One region of the Variovorax sp. GW821-FHT09B01 genome, then DNA from elsewhere that is predicted to be linked to it. Evidence: predicted binding sites of a transcription regulator. Region 1 holds the regulator's gene; each other region holds the start of a gene.
What was found. Region 1 encodes LexA, which represses DNA repair genes until DNA is damaged. Its sites were predicted from a motif close to ACTGTATNNNNATACAGT; they were not measured.
Positions count from the first base shown of each region.

Region 1 (3,965 bases):
CATCAAGTTCAACCCGCCCAAGGTCGAAGGCAAGGACGACCTGACCGGCGAGGAACTGATTCAGCGCAAGGACGACGAGGAAGAGACCGTGCGCACGCGGCTCGACGTCTACAGCCAGCAGACCCGTCCGCTGGTCGACTACTACTCGGCCTGGGCCAAGACCGATCCGGCCGCCGCGCCGAAGTACCGCGCCATCCAGGGTGTGGGCACGGTCGAAGAGATCACGCAACGTGCACTGGCCGCACTGAGCAGCTGATCCTCGGCTCGAATCGCAAGCCGCGTGCGGGCCTCGAGGCCCGCACGCGGCTTTTTCTTTGGCATCCCGACTTCAGAGCAATTCGAGCGTCAGCGCGATGCGCGCCTTGACGGGCGTCAGCGCGCCCGCATCGCGCAGGCGGTCGCCCGGCTTGGGCAGGATGCGCCCTTGCGTGCAGCGGGTGGCGCGCAGCACCGCGATGCCGGCCTCCTGCGCCTCGAGCGCCGCTGCCTCGAGCGCATGGTGCAGCGTGCCGTTGCCGGTGGTCGCCAGCACGAGGCCGTGCAGAGGCGACGCCGCCGTGCCATCGGCACGCAGCGCATGGATCAACGCGCCGCTCGCGCCCGCGTGGCTCATCACGATCTCCACGCGCGGCCATGCGGCCTCGTCCTCGGGAAGACGGCCGAGGGCTACGCCTGCTTCCGAAGCCGGCCAGTCACGCATGCGCCGTACCTCGCCCTCCTCCACGTAGCCCACCGGCCCCGCGTCGCCCGCGTCGAAGGCATCGAGCCGATAGGTGTGCACCTTCTGCACGTCGAAGGCACCGAGCACCGTGCCCGCGCATACCGCGGTCACGCCCTGCGCGCCCGGTGTCGCGGCCACGGCGATCGCATCGCGCACGTTCTGCGGACCGTCGGGCGACAGCGCGGAGGCCGGGCGCATGGCGCAGGTCAGCACGATGGGCTTGCGCGGCGCCAGCACCGACTGGAGGAAGAAGGCGGTCTCCTCGAGCGTGTCGGTGCCATGGGTGACCACCACGCCGGCCACGTCGGGCTGCGCCAGCCAGTGGGCGCAGCGCAGCGCCAGCGCGCGCCAGATCGCGAAGGACATGTCCTTGCTGTCGACCTGCGCCACCTGCTCCGCCGCCAGCGTCACGCCAGCGGGCGCCTCGATGCCGCCGAGCAGGTCGGCCACGCCCACCTCGCCGGCGGTGTAGCCGATGTTGTCGCCACTGTTCGCCGCGCGGCCCGAGATGGTGCCGCCGGTGCCGAGCACCACCACGCACCGCGGATTCGAGAGGGATGAATTCACCATGGCTTGCCAACTTTGAAAAACTGGTTAAAAATACAGGTACTGGATGTTCAGCCAGTGCCGCAAGGAACCACCATGCAGTTCGCCGTGAAGCTTACCGCCCGCCAGCAGCAGATCCTCGATCTGATCCAGAGCGCCATTGCCCGTACCGGGGCGCCGCCCACTCGTGCCGAAATCGCGAGCGAGCTGGGCTTTCGCTCCGCCAATGCCGCCGAGGAGCATCTGCAGGCGCTGGCCCGCAAGGGCGTCATCGAACTCGTGAGCGGCACCTCGCGCGGCATCCGCCTGAAGGGCGATGCCCTGCGCTCGCTCGCCGAATCGCGCAACAGCCAGTTCTCTCTGTCGCTGCCCGGTATGGCGCAACTCGCGCTGCCGCTCATCGGCCGCGTCGCGGCCGGCTCGCCGATCCTCGCGCAAGAGCATGTCGACCAGACCTACTACGTCGAGAACACGCTGTTCCAGCGCCAGCCCGACTACCTGCTCAAGGTGCGTGGCATGTCGATGCGCGACGCCGGCATCATGGACGGCGACCTGCTCGCCGTGCAGGCCACCAAGGAAGCGCGCAACGGCCAGATCGTGGTGGCGCGCCTCGGCGACGAAGTGACCGTCAAGCGCCTCAAGCGCAACAAGCAGGTGATCGAGCTCCATGCCGAGAACCCCGACTACCCGACCATCGTGGTCCAACCCGGCGAGCCCTTCGAAATCGAAGGCCTCGCGGTCGGCCTGATCCGAAACACCATGCTGATGTAGGCCTGCCGAGCCGGCCCGGCGGTCTGCATCGCCGAGCCGTTTCGCGGATCCGCATCACGCATCCCCCATCCGGTCGCTGCAGGTGGCGGGCGTATGGCGCTTTGTCGCCATCACCCTGCTGCGCCCGATGACAACGAATCCTGCCTGTGTTCAACCTCAAACCTTCTTGGAGTTCACATGGGAATCGCCCTCCTCACCTTCGTCGATCTTTGGATGCCGCTGCAGTCGCTCGCGAGCCGCTGGTTGCCCGCCCGCCCCGCACACCGTCGCGATGACGACCTGTGCGCCAGCGAGCTGCGCTATGTGTCGGTACGGCCGTCGTGCACGGCACGCGGTGACAGCGGACATAACGCCGTCACGGCCGCAGCCGTCGCGCAGGCGCCTTCGCGTCCGCTGCGGGTGGTGCGCGTCGTCGACCGCCAGCAGGGCGGCGCGCGCAACAGCAACCGCGTCGTGATTTCGGGCCGGATGGCGGATGTGTGCGCCGAGCTCGACCGCCTCGCTGCGCTCGAGGCACTCGAAGCCGCCGCCGTGGCGCCCCGCCCCGTGCACCTGCACTGAGAGCATCGGCCCAGCGTTTCACGCAGTCGCTCGATCACGTGAACGCGCAAGGTCTAGGCTCAGGGGTGTGAAGAAACCATAGCAGCCGGTTTGTTCAACCCTGTCGGGAAGGCAGTGCCGACCTCGCCCCTTTGCCCGCCTTTGCCCCTGCTTCTCCTGCCTTTGCCCCCGTTTTCACCTCTTTCGGGGCCCAGGGGCCGTATCCAAACGTTCAACGGCGCGCCGATTCCATGCTGCGAGGCACAATGGCATGCCATGAATATTGTGATCCTCGACGATTACCAGGATGCGGTGCGCAAGCTGCACTGTGCTTCGAAGCTCGATGCCTACGCAGCCAAGGTCTACACCAACACCGTCAAGGGCATCGGTCAACTCTCGGTGCGACTCAAGGACGCCGATGTGATCGTCCTGATCCGCGAGCGTAGCCAGATCTCGCGCCAGCTGATCGAGAAACTCCCCAAGCTCAAGCTGATCTCGCAGACGGGCCGCGTCAGCAGCCACATCGACGTGGCCGCCTGCACCGAGCGTGGCGTGGCGGTGGCCGAGGGCTCGGGTTCGCCGCAGGCCCCGGCCGAACTGACCTGGGCGCTGATCATGTCGGCGATGCGCCGGCTGCCCCAGTACATCAGCAACCTCAAGCACGGCGCCTGGCAACAGTCGGGACTCAAGTCGGCCTCGATGCCGCCCAATTTCGGGCTCGGCTCGGTGCTCAAGGGCAAGACGCTCTGCGTCTGGGGCTACGGCCGCATCGGCCAGCTCGTGGCGCGCTATGGCCAGGCCTTCGGTATGCAGGTCGTGATCTGGGGCCGCGAGGCGAGCTGCGCCAAGGCGCGCTCCGATGGCTTCCAGGTGGCGCAGAGCCGCCAGGAGTTCTTCGCGATGGCCGATGTGCTGTCCGTGCACCTGCGGCTCAACGACGAAACCACCGGCCTGATCACGCTCGAGGACCTCTCGCGCATGAAGCCGACCTCGCTGTTCGTCAACACCTCGCGCGCCGAGCTGGTCGAGCCCGATGCGCTGCTCGCCGCGCTCAACCGCGGCCGCCCCGGCCTGGCGGCGATCGACGTGTTCGAGAGCGAACCGCCGTTGCAGGGCCATGCGCTGCTGCGCCTCGAGAACTGCATCTGCACGCCGCACATCGGCTACGTGGAGCAGGAGAGCTACGAGATGTACTTCGGCCAGGCTTTCGACAACGTCGTGAGCTTCATCAAGGGCAACCCCACCAACATCGTCAACCCCGGCGCGTTGCAGGTCCGGCGGTGAAGCCGTGAGCCAGCCAGCGCCACGGGGCGCACTCTGGGCGCTGCTCGCTGGCAACTTCGTGATCGGCACCGGGGTGATGGTGGTGCCGGGCACGCTCAATGAA
Region 1 is NZ_JBWKPQ010000002.1:308,807-312,771, reverse strand. It holds gene adk (adenylate kinase) at 1-256, shown strand, start outside; gene AC07RV_RS08625 (asparaginase) at 329-1,291, opposite strand; gene lexA (transcriptional repressor LexA) at 1,364-2,038, shown strand; gene AC07RV_RS08615 (hypothetical protein) at 2,216-2,599, shown strand; gene AC07RV_RS08610 (D-2-hydroxyacid dehydrogenase family protein) at 2,855-3,862, shown strand; gene AC07RV_RS08605 (MFS transporter) at 3,867-3,965, shown strand, end outside.

Region 2 (3,965 bases), on a different contig from region 1:
GTTTTGTTGTCCCTGCTTCGTTGAAAGGCGCCGCGACCTACTGGGTGGGGGCCTGCCCTGGCGGCAAAGCGGCTGGCCTGGGCATGCTGCGCAATCGCGAAGGTGCGAAGGCGGGCAATGCCTTCTACGGGGAGATGCGCGAAGGGATTCCAGTGATGGGCGCCATCGACTTCGACGGGGGTGGCTATCGGGTGGGCCGGTTCGTGGAGGGGGACCTCGGATCGCGTGACGGCTCCTGGCAGGAGCGTCATGATGGCTTCGAGGCTGCACTTCGTGCCGCACGTGCCGTCAGTGCGCACTATGTAGAAACCAAGAATCCGGCCTCCGCGCGCCACTACGCCGAGGTCGCGAGGCAGCTTGACACCCAGCTTGACGCAGACTGAATCGTTGGCGTCACTGTGCAACGCCTGTTGAGCCTACGTTGCCGAGCCATCAAGCATTCGAAAGATTCGCTGCGGCACCCGCAGTTGATGTCCTTTTGTCGGGACGGTCGCTCGCGCGAGGGCTCGAGCTATCGACCGTTTCGCAATGCCGCGTGCGTGCTGACTTTTCGTTCGTAAGAAGCGTCTTCGCTCTAGCTTCTGCAGATGCGGGTCGGTGTGGTCTGGTGCGCGATGTTCAACGTCGCATACCGCGCACGTCGCCGCGGATGCCCGGCTTGCCCCAAAGACCCGCCCGAAAGTGCAGCAAGTCTTGGTCGTTTCACGCGCATGTCGATGACGGGCGCGCAGCCATCGACATCACGGCCAGCTGAACCAATCCGTTGACTGGCTGGTGCCATGTCAGACTGAGCCCTCTTTCATTCCTTCCCGTTCGCCGGCGCCGTTCTGCATGACCACTTCCGAGATCTTCCTCGTCGCCATGTTGATCATCTTTTCGGTACCGTACCTTGTCTGGCGTCTGGGGCGCACCGAGTACTTCGCGCCGCTCGTGGTGGTGCAGATCATCACTGGCATCGTGCTGGGGCCAGGCGTGCTGGGCGCGGTGTTTCCCGACTACTACAAGTTCGTCTTCAACGGGCCCGTTGTCCAGTCGCTGAACGCCGTTGCGCAGTGGGCCGTCATGATGTTCGTCTGGATCGCAGGCATCGAGCTCGACTTGCGCAAGGCTTGGGAGCACCGCCGCGAAAGTGGCGTCACGGCAGGACTGGCGCTCGGCGTACCGCTGGCCTTCGGCGCGCTGGCAGCGCTTGCTTTGCTCCCCTACCCCGGCTGGATGGGGGCAGGTGGGACGTCCTGGCAGTTCGTGCTGGGCATCGGCATGTCGTGCGCCGTGACGGCCCTACCTATTCTCATCTTGCTGATGGAGAAGCTGCAGATCCTGCGCCAGCCCATCGGTCAGCGCATCCTGCGTTACGCGAGCCTGGACGATATCGCCATCTGGGGCGTCTTGGCGCTGATCCTCATGGACTGGGAGCGGGTCGGCAGGCAGGCAGGCTTCCTGGCAGTATTCGCCGTCGCTTCGATCCTGTTCCGCCGGCTGATGGTCCGCGTCCCCGAGCGCGATCGCTGGTACGCCGGGCTGATATGGCTCGCGGCCTGCGGGCTCGGTGCCGACTGGTCGGGCCTGCACTACATGGTGGGCGCGTTCATCGCCGGCGCAGTGATGGACGCGGAATGGTTTGACCAGCAGCAGATGGACTGGCTGCGTCACAACGTGCTGCTCGTGGTCATGCCGGTCTTCTTTCTCAGCACCGGCCTGCGTACCAACTGGCAGGTGGGCGGCACGGAGGTCTTTCTCGTTGCGGCCGTGCTGCTGGTCGCGTCGGTGGCTGGCAAGCTGATCGGGCTTCGCCTGGCGGGGCGGCTGCTGCGCTGGCAACCGGGCGAAGCCTCGCTGATCGGCTGGCTGCTGCAGACCAAAGCCCTCATCATGATCATTTTTGCCAACGTCCTGCTGGACAAGGCGATCATCACCAACGAGACCTTCACGGCCTTGCTGATCATGGCCGTGGCGAGCACCATGCTGACGGTGCCGGTCGTGTCGCCCAAGCTGCAGCGCATGAAAGACATCGTTTTTCGGTCGCGCTGAGCGGAGGGCCTCGCTGGCGAGTGAGCCTGCGCGGGTTCCTTGCTATCGCCGTTAGATGGTTCTGGGGGAATGCGGCTCAAAATCTTGACGGGTCATGCAGCGATCCCCAGGCAGTTTTGCGAGTACCACGTTCTACGCCTATCCAGTGACCCTCTTCAGTCGGCGCATTCGCCAGAAGGCTTCACGCTGACGACGCCGCTCTCCATGCCTGGTCTCGATTCAGAGGCGCCCCTGCTTCCAAACACCCGTCGACGAAGAAATTTGTAAACATTCTTGCTAAAGCCAGACGCTCTTAGGATACTGTATGTCCATACAGTAATCGGAGCCTTTCATGGCCATCTCCCTGTCATGGGCTGGTGGCGAAGACCCGCCGCCGGCCCGTCTGTCGCCGGTGTCACGAGGCAGGATCTCGCGTGACCCGCTCACGTTGTCCCCTGCCATAGAGGCCGCGCTCTGGCGTGGCGACGCAATGGGTAGTCCTGTGACGACGACGCTGAGCAGCGGCTTCGCGACACTGGACGCACAGTTGCCGGGAGGCGGCTGGCCCTGCCAGTCGTTGACCGAGGTGCTGCAGTTGCAACCCACAGCGCTTGAGTGGCGTCTGTGCGCTCCGTCCATGCGCGCGTTGGTGGCGCAGGGCAAGCAGATCGTGTTGGTCGGTCCGCCGAAGGCGCCTCACCTGCCGGGACTCCTTCACCTCGGACTCGACGAGCATCAGTTGGTATGGATCCAGGCCGACAAGCCGCTCGAACGCTTGTGGGCCATCGAGCAACTCATCAAAGCCAATGCGGTGGGCATGCTCCTTGGATGGCTGCCTCACGCCCGGCAGGAGCAAATTCGCCGGTTGCAGGTGTGCGCTCAAAGCTGTGATGGACCGGTGATCCTTTTTCGTCCAGCGGCGGCCGAGCATGAGGCTTCGGCCGCACCGCTTCGTTTGCAGGCGCGGTTCAGCCTCGATTGGGAGCTGTGCATTCATCTGCTCAAGCGCAAAGGCCCACCTCACGAGGGGGAGCTGAGATTGCCCTCGATCCCTGGTGGACTCGAGGACATCCTCACGCCACGTCTGACGCGCCCGAGCCATCTGATCGCGGCGAGCCACTCGAGAAAGCTTTCCCATGCTGTGGGCAGCACTTCTTCCGGACAAGCTTCCGGACGGCCCGCAGCGGCGCACTGAAGCGCTCGAGGGTCTGGCGACCTGGTGTCTCCAATTCACACCGCGCGTTGCCGTCCTCGAAGCGCTTCTGGACTGCCCAGCGGTGGCCATGGAAGTCGAGCAAAGCGTGCGCTTGTTCGGCGGTAAGCGTCGTCTGGTGCTGCGAGTGCGCGATGAATGCGCCGAGTTGGGCGTACGGCAACTGGCCTGGGCCCCCACGAGCCTCGCCGCGTTAGCGCTCGCTCGTGCCGGCCTGTCCAACGGGTTTGTCAAGCCACTGGCACAGTTGCTGGACGCGCTGCCCTTGCAGACACTGACCCACGTCGCGGTGCATCAGGCGACGCTGGCGCGCCTGGGCTGCCAGACCCTCGGACACGTGAGAGCGCTGCCGCGTGGAGGGCTGAGCCGGCGCTTCGATGCCCAGGTGCTGACGGCGCTCGACCAGGCATACGGATTGCGCCCCGAAAGCTATGCCTGGGCGCAACTGCCCGAGACCTTTGCCGCGAAGCTCGAGCTGATGGCCCGTGTCGAGCATGCTCCGGCGATGCTGTTCGGCGCACGGCGATTGATGCTGCAGTTGGCCGGCTGGCTCGCCGCCCGGCGATCGGGCGTCACCGCTTTCACGCTGCGCTGGTGCCACGATGCCATGCGCTCCAGGAGCGCGGGTGATGGCGGCGAACTCACGGTGCGCACGGCGCAGCCCACACGGGCTACGGAGCATCTGATGCGGCTCTTGGCAGAGCACGTAGCCAAGATCGAGTTGTTGGCGCCGGTGGGTGAC
Region 2 is NZ_JBWKPQ010000005.1:181,587-185,551, reverse strand. It holds gene AC07RV_RS17670 (hypothetical protein) at 1-383, shown strand, start outside; gene AC07RV_RS17665 (cation:proton antiporter) at 832-2,031, shown strand; gene imuA (translesion DNA synthesis-associated protein ImuA) at 2,363-3,205, shown strand; gene AC07RV_RS17655 (Y-family DNA polymerase) at 3,147-3,965, shown strand, end outside.
Region 2: a site for LexA is predicted at 2,331-2,348, ahead of imuA (translesion DNA synthesis-associated protein ImuA). Genes of this name have one in related genera too.

Region 3 (3,965 bases), on a different contig from region 1:
ACGAAGGCATCGACCTCGCGATCCGCTACACCACGCCCGCGCTGGCGCCGGCGGGCGCGGTGCGGCTGTTCGGCGAAACGGTGGCGCCGGTGGCGCATCCCTCGCTGGCGCTGCCGCCGCTGGCCGCGGCCGAGGCGATCGCGGCGCTGAACCTGCTCGAGTTCGACGATGCGCAGCGGCCCTGGCTGCAGTGGCGCGACTGGCTGGCCGCGGCCGGCTGGGCCGACGCGAAGCCGCGCGGCATGCTGCGCTTCAACCAGTACGACCAGCTGATCCAGGCCGCGATGGCGGGGCAGGGCGTGGCGCTCGGGCGGCTCGAGCTGATCCAGCCGCTGCTCGACGACCGACGGCTGGTGCGCGTGGAGGCCGCGTTGCCGGCCCAGCCCTCGGGCCATGCCTACTGGCTGATCCAGGCCGAGCCGCAGCCGCGCGAGGAAGTGCGGCACGTGGCCGAGTGGCTGGTGGCGGAAGCGAAGGGCTCCGCGCCGCGCTGAGACCGTGGGGTTCAGGCGCCGGCCTGCGCGCGGGCGAATGCCAGCGCATCGTCGAGCCGGTCGTTGCCCCAGAACATCTCGTCGCCGACGAAGAAGGTGGGCGCGCCGAAGATGCCTTTTTCCATCGCGGTCTCGGTCTGGCGGCGCAGGCGCAGCTTGTTGGCGTCCGACAGCGCCTCGTCGATCACGCGGTGCGCGGGCAGGCCCATGTCGGCAAGCAGCGCGGCCATGGTCTCGGGCGCGTCGATGTCGCGGTCCTCGGCGAAGTTCAGCCGCATCGTGCGGCGGCAGAACTCGCCGATCCACGGCTGGCCGGCGCCGGCCAGCGCGATGCGCAGCGGCAGCACGGCGGCACGCGGGAAGTTGCTGGGCCGTTGCCAGGGCAGGCCGTACTTGCGGCACTGGCGCACCATGTCCTTCCAGACGTAGTCGCCCTTTTCCTTCTGCAGCACGAAGGGCGAGGTCTCCCAGCCCAGCGCGCGGAACACCGGCCCGAGCAGGAAGGGCTGCCAGCGCAGCGCGACGCCATGCGCGGCGGCGGCCTGCTCGATGCGCATCGCGCTGAGATAGCTGTAGTTGCTGCCGAAGTCGAACCAGAAGTCGAGCGTGGGTGCGTTCATGGCCATGGCCTCCCTCACTCGAACACCACCAGGCAGCGCGCCTCGATGCTCTCGCGCAGCGGGGCATCGGCCGGCGCCAGCGGATGGTCGAAGGCCGCGTGCGGCGTGAAGCGCGCGACGCCGCCGAGCTGCGCGTCGTACTGCTTGAACACCAGCGCCTCGTGCCGGTCCATGCGCGAGAAGTACGACCAGCGGTGGGTGGGGGCATGGGTGGCGAGGTAGATCTCGCCGGTGCGCTTCGGATAGCGCACCTCGGCATTCACCAGGTCGCGCGCCATCACCGTGCGCGCATCGCAGACGGCCAGCGGGGTGTCGAGCACCGGCCCGGCGATCGAGCGCCAGATGTTGACGATGCAGTAGCGCCGCACGGCGGCGGCCTCGGCCGCGCTCGCGAGCACCAGCGCGAGCCGGCGCCGGCCCGATTCCTCGGTGTAGTCGTTGTGGATGCGGCCGTTGGCGGCGGCCTTGCCGTCGGTCTTGCCGCGGCCGAAGTTCAGCGCGGTGCGCTCGGGCTCGCGCTGTCGCACCAGGTGATCGAACACGTGGGCGCGCGCGCCGCCGGTGACCGCGAGCGCGAGCGCGGCCAGCTCGGGGTAGTAGACGGCCTGGACCTCGGCGTCGTCGAGGAAGTCGGCGACCGCCGTGGGCGCCTCGCGCAGCTCGAAGCCCTCGCGCTCGATGTGGGTCGCCCGGCCGCGGGCATCGGCGATCGGCATCGCGATCCGCTCGTACTCGCCGCTCTCCCAGGGCAGGCCGGGCGGCGGCGTGAAGGCGTAGCTGTAGGGCCGCAGCGCGGTCGGCCGCAGGTAGTTGAGGCCGGCCTCGACGTCGCCGCTGGCGGGCAGCGGCGCGGCGGCGATGGCCGAGCCGGCGGGTGGGGAATGGGAAAGGGTGGCGTGCATTCCTGGGGCTCCTGGGACATGGCCCGCTGGCGACCGCGGCGGCCCATCCGCCGCGGCCACGAGGACCATTCTTCGTGAAGCCATTGGAGCGGCTTCGGCGCGGGGCTTCAAACGAGATCTTGGCGCCATCGCATGAGCCATTGGAATGGGAAAGAGGGCCCTGCAAAGAAATTTGCCGACCCGATTGCGAACCCTTGAAATACTGGATAAAAATACAGTTAACAGTTTCATCATGGGCCTTCCTTCCCTCGCCTCCCTCTCTCCCGTCGCCGGCCGCGGCGTCTGGCATGCCGACGAGCTCGGCAGCGCCGACGCGCAGGTCATCGGCACCGGCCATGCCGCGCTCGACGCGCAGCTGCCGGGCGGAGGCTGGCCGGTCGGCGCCATGAGCGAGCTGCTGCAGGCCGCGCCCGAGGACCATGTCTGGCGGCTGCTGCTGCCCGCGCTGGTGCAGTCGGTGGCGGTGCGCGGCGGCCCCGTGGTGCTGATCGGTCCGCCGCGCGAACCCTTCGGCGCCTCGCTCGCGGCCCATGGCCTGCGGCCCGAGGCGCTGATGTGGGTGCGCAGCGAGGCCGCGGCCGCGCGGCTGTGGGCCTGCGAGCAGGCGCTGCGCTGCGCCGAGGTGGGGGCGGTGCTGGCCTGGCTGCCGCAGGCGCGCGTGGGCGAGCTGCGGCGGCTGCAGCTCGCGGCCGCGCAGCACGAGGCGCTGCTGTTCGTCTGCCGGCCCGAGGCCGTGGCGCAGTCGGCCTCGCCCGCGCGGTTGCGGCTGCGCATCGCACGCTGCGAGGCCGACCCGACGCAGATCGAGCTGCACATCCTCAAGCGCCGCGGCCCGCCGCTGGCCGCGCCGGTGATGCTGCCGGCGCGCGGCGAGCGCATGGCGGCACTGCTCGCGGCCGCGCGGCTGCGGCGCAAGCTGCGCGCGCAGCAGCAGGGCGCTGTGGCGGTGGAGGCGGTGGAAGCACCGCCGGCCGCCAACGTGGTGCGCATCGACGCATGGAAGGCAGGAGGCGCCAATGCACTGGATCGCCTTGCAGTGGTCGCTTGAGGCGCAGGCCGAGGCCGGTGCCGCCACGGCCGCCGCCGATGCCATGCCCACGCCCGAGGCGCTGGGCTGGTGGGCGTTGCGCTACACGCCGCACGTGTGCTGGCTCGACGAGGCGCTGATGCTCGAGGTCTCGGCCTGCGAGCGCCTGTGGGGCGGGCGTTCCTCGCTGATGCGTCAGTTGCTCAACGAGAACCCTGTGCCTGTCGCCGCCGTGCTGCGCGGCGCGCAGGGCGCCACCAGCCTCGAGGCGCTGGCGCGGCTGCGGCTGTTCGTGCGCGAGGAGAAACGGCCGCCCGAGATTCCCGCCGGCCTGCCGCTCGACACCCTGAGCGCCGCGCGCGAGCACCTCGATGCGCTCGCGCGGCTCGGTTGCCGCAGCTGGGGCGAGGTGGCGGCGCTGCCGCGCGGCGGGCTCTCGCGGCGCTTCGGCGCCGAGCTGCGCGCCGCGCTCGACATCGCCTGGGGCCTGCGCCCCGAAAGCCATGCCTGGCTCACGCTGCCCGACGTGTTCGAGCAGAAGCTCGAGCTGCCCGCGCTGGCCGAGACCGCGCCCGAGCTGATGTGGTCGGCCAACCGGTTGTTGTCGGCGCTGCAGATCTGGCTGCGCGCACGCCAGCGCGGCGCGCGCGCGCTCGAGCTGGAATGGACGCTCGACCTCAAGCGCTTCAACGGCGTGAACCTGCCGCCGACCCAGCAGATCGCGGTGCGCACCGCCGAGCCCACGCAGGACCTCGCGCACCTGCGCCGCCTGCTGTCCGAAAAGCTGGCTCTCGCCACGCTCGCCGCGCCCGCGAGCTGGCTCAAGCTGCGCTCGCTCGAGACCGATCCGTGGGCCGGGGCGAGCACCAGTTTTCTGCCGGAGGACAACCGCAAGGGGGACAAGTTGCACGAGATGGTCGAG
Region 3 is NZ_JBWKPQ010000007.1:18,581-22,545, reverse strand. It holds gene AC07RV_RS20790 (LysR substrate-binding domain-containing protein) at 1-494, shown strand, start outside; gene AC07RV_RS20785 (2-hydroxychromene-2-carboxylate isomerase) at 506-1,114, opposite strand; gene AC07RV_RS20780 (CmcJ/NvfI family oxidoreductase) at 1,129-2,016, opposite strand; gene imuA (translesion DNA synthesis-associated protein ImuA) at 2,249-3,064, shown strand; gene AC07RV_RS20770 (Y-family DNA polymerase) at 3,033-3,965, shown strand, end outside.
Region 3: a site for LexA is predicted at 2,218-2,235, ahead of imuA (translesion DNA synthesis-associated protein ImuA). Genes of this name have one in related genera too.

Region 4 (3,965 bases), on a different contig from region 1:
CGCGCGCACGGCCAGCGTCGGCACGGCCCAGCTGTCGGCCCACAGGCGGTGCAGCCAGCGCGCGAGGCGGCCGGGCTCGCGGCGCAGCAGGAAGCCGTCGACCACCACCAGCCGCGCGCCGGGCTTGAGCAGGCGCGCGGCCTCGCGCACGAAGTCGGCCTTGGCGGTGCCCTCGGCATAGCAGGCGCTCTCGAGCGCCCAGGCGCCGTCGGCCTGCGCGGCCGGCAGGCCGGTGCGCGTGTAGTCGGCCTCGAGGTGCGCCATGCGGTCGGCCACACCGGCCTGGGCGTCGAGGCGCGCGGCGATGCGGTTCTGCACCGGCACGTTGGTGACGGTCACGGCATAGAGGCGGCGGTCGTCGCCGACCAGCGTGCGCGCGGTGGCGCCTGCGCCGCAGCCCAGGTCGAGCACGCAGTGGCGGCCGTCGTCCGTGGGGCGCTCGCCGAGCCGCAACGCGCGGCCGACCTCGCGGTTCATCTCGACCAGCATGCCTTCGCGGCGCAGCGGATTCAGGCCCGCGCGCCAGTAGCCGAAGTGCATGTTGTAGCTGGGGCTCCAGGCGCCGTAGTCGGTGGCGACCTCGGTGAAGTAGTCCTGCGTTTCGGCACGGCTGACCGGGGCCGAGGCATCGGCGGTGTGCGGCAGGCGGAAATCGGGCTGGAAGACGCTGGGCATGCGGTGAACTCCTCGTGGGGAAGGCGGTGCGGATGTCAGAGCCGGCACTGGCCGTCGGCGCAGGTGCGCGAGGCCTTCGCGACCGGACCGGCGAGCAGGGTCACGAACCAGCCGGGCAGGCGCTGGCGGTTGCGCGCCAGCGCGGCATAGGCGCGATCGGCCAGCGGCGCGACCAGCGGCAGGTCGAGCAGGGCGCCGCCGTTGGGCAGGCCGACCGCCTCGCGGCAGGCGCGGATGGCGGGCACGCCGACCTGTACGCGGCCGGCGGCATCGACCACGTGGATCGCGGTCATCAGGGCCCCGCGCGGCGCCGGGCCGGCCTCGAAATCCGGCGGCGAGCAGTCGACCAGAACGAGCCGCGCGGCCGCGTCGCGCGCCTTCATCGCGCCCATTTCGGCGCTGCACAGGCGGCAGGTGGCGTCGTAGTAGACGGTCAGCGGGTAGGCGATGGCGGTGGAGCGGGACATGGTGTTCTTTATTCTCGATATTTCTGTCAAAACAGAAATGAATGGGCAAAAAAAGAGCCGGCCTCAGATCATCGGCAGGCTCGCATGGTGGGCGTCGGGATCATCCTTGCCGGCGGCGGGCGCGGGCGCATCGCCGCGAACGAACTTCTGCACGCTCGCGCCCAGCGTCAGCACCTTGTCGAGCGTGCCGGGCGACAGCCGCAGCATCTCGTCGGCCCAGGTCGCGAGCTTGGCCATCAGGTCCATGGTGGAGCGGATGCGGTCCTGCGCATCGGCCGATTCCTTCTGGAAGTCGGGGCTCGCGACGATCTCGCGCAGCACGCGGATGGTGGGGTCGAACTCGCGTTCCTTGCGCTCGCGCACCACGGTGCGGAACAGCTCCCAGACGTCGACGCTGGTCTCGAAGTAGTCGCGCCGGTCGCCCAGCATGTGGGTGACGCGCACCAGGTTCCAGGCCTGCAGTTCCTTCAGGCTGTTGCTCACGTTGGAGCGCGCCACGCCCAGGGTGTCGGACAGCTCCTCGGCATGGATCGGCTTGCCGTGCACGAACAGCAGCGCGTGGATCTGCGAGACGGTGCGGTTGACGCCCCACATGGAGCCCATCTCGCCCCAGTGGAGGACGAACTTGCGTTGGATGTCGGTGAGTTCCATGCGCTGGAGTCTAGGACTTCCGAAATTTCTGTCAAGAAAGAAATAGAAAAATCGACGTGACCCGTCGGAATGGTGAAATACTGTATGTTTAAACAGTGAACCGACCCGCGAAGGAGTTGCGCCATGCCACCCGCCGCCTACATCCCCATCCAGGCCATCAAGGGCCGCGGCGCTGCCACGCGGCTCGCGCACCGCTTCTCGAAGGACGAGCGCGATGCCTTCGACGACGGCTGGGGCACGCTCGAGGAAAACGCCGCCGAGGCCGACGAGCTCGAGCCGCTGGCCACCGAGGTGCGCTTCGAGGACGTGAAGTCGGCCATGAACGAGAACGACTCGCCCGACATCTACTTCGACCGCTCGATCAACCCCTACCGTGGCTGCGAGCACGGCTGCATCTACTGCTTCGCGCGGCCCACGCACAGCTACCTCAACCTCTCGCCGGGGCTGGACTTCGAGACCAAGCTGATCGCCAAGCGCAACCTGGTCGAGGTGCTGCGCCGCGAGCTGGGCCGCAAGAGCTACCGGCCCAGCCACATCGCGATCGGCACGGCCACCGACTGCTACCAGCCGATCGAGCGCGAGCTGCGCATCACGCGCTCGCTGATCGAGCTGCTGTCGGAGGTCAACCACCCCTTCGGGCTGGTGACCAAGTCCAGCGCGATCGAACGCGACCTCGACCTGATCGCGCCGGCCGCCGCGCGCGGCCTGGCGGCGGTGTACGTGACCGTGACCACGCTCGACGGCGAACTCGCGCGCAAGCTCGAGCCGCGCGCCGCGGCGCCGCACCGGCGGCTGCGCACCATCCGCACGCTGGCCGAGGCCGGCGTGCCGGTGGGCGTGAGCGTGGCGCCGCAGATTCCGTTCGTGACGGAAGACATGGAGCAGGTGCTCGAGGCGGCCTGGGAGGCGGGCGCGCGCAGCGCCTTCTACACGATGATCCGGCTGCCCTGGGAGGTGGCGCCGCTGTTCAAGCAGTGGCTGGCGCTGCACTACCCGCAGCGCGCGGACCGCATCATGGCGCGCATCCACGACGTGCGCGGCGGCAAGGACTACGACGCCGACTTCGCCACGCGCATGAAGGGCACGGGCCTGTGGGCCGACCTGCTGCGCCAGCGCTTCGAGAAGGCGACCGCGCGCATCGGCTTCAACCGCGAGCGCATCGCGCTCGACCTCAGCGCTTTTCGGCCACCTGGCGCGCCGGGGCAGGGCAGCCTGTTCTAGATGCGAGCGCGGCGTCCGCGTTGCCGTCGCCGCACCAGTCGCCGCCCAGCGCCTTCACGAGGAACACCGAGGTCAGCAGGCGCTGCCCCTGCAGCTGCGCGGCCTGGCGCTCCACCGTCAGCAGCGACTGCTGCGCGGTGATCACGTCGAGGTAGGTCGAGGCACCACCCTCGTAGCGGCTGTTGGCCATGTCGAGCACGCGCCGCGCGGCCGCCACGGCCGACTGCGCCTGGGCGGTGGCGCGCTCGAGCGCCGCGAGGCCGTCGATGCCGTCCTGCACCTCCTGCATCGCGGTCAGCACGACGCGGCGGTAGTTGCCCACGGTGGCGTCGTAGCCGGCCTTCGCGAAGTCCACGCCCGCGCGCACGCGGCCGCCGTCGAACAGCACCTGCGTGGCCGACACGCCGACCGACCACAACAGGCTGGGCGCATCGAACAGCGACTCGATCAGCCGGCTGTCGACGCCGACCGTGGGCGCGATCAGGATGCTCGGATAGAAGGCCGCGGTCGCCACGCCGATCTGCGCATTGGCCGCGGCCATCGCGCGCTCGGCCGAGGCCACGTCGGGCCGGCGCTCGAGCACGTCCGAGGGCACGCCCAGCGGCACCGCGGGCGGGCGGATCTCGCGCAGGTCGGTCGCCAGCGCGAACGAAGGCGCAGGCGTGCCGGTCAGGGTGGCGAGCGCATGCTCGTACTGCGCGCGCTGCTTCCTCAGCACGTCGACCTGCGTCAACGTGGTCTCGAGCAGCGCCTGCTGCTGCGCCACGTCGAGGCCCGAGACGGCGCCCAGGTCGTGCCGCGCCGTCACCAGCTCGAGCGCGCGCCGCTGCAGCGCGATCGAGCGCGTCAGCACGTCGAGCTCGATGTCGGTGGAGCGCAGGTTGAAATAGCTGCTCGCCACGTCGGCCGACAGCAGCAGCCGCGTGTTGGCGAGGTCGGCCGCCGACTGTT
Region 4 is NZ_JBWKPQ010000003.1:340,260-344,224, forward strand. It holds gene AC07RV_RS13020 (SAM-dependent methyltransferase) at 1-675, opposite strand, end outside; gene AC07RV_RS13025 (thiol-disulfide oxidoreductase DCC family protein) at 711-1,142, opposite strand; gene AC07RV_RS13030 (GbsR/MarR family transcriptional regulator) at 1,206-1,793, opposite strand; gene AC07RV_RS13035 (PA0069 family radical SAM protein) at 1,917-3,014, shown strand; gene AC07RV_RS13040 (efflux transporter outer membrane subunit) at 2,965-3,965, opposite strand, start outside.
Region 4: a site for LexA is predicted at 1,873-1,890, ahead of AC07RV_RS13035 (PA0069 family radical SAM protein). Genes of this name have one in related genera too.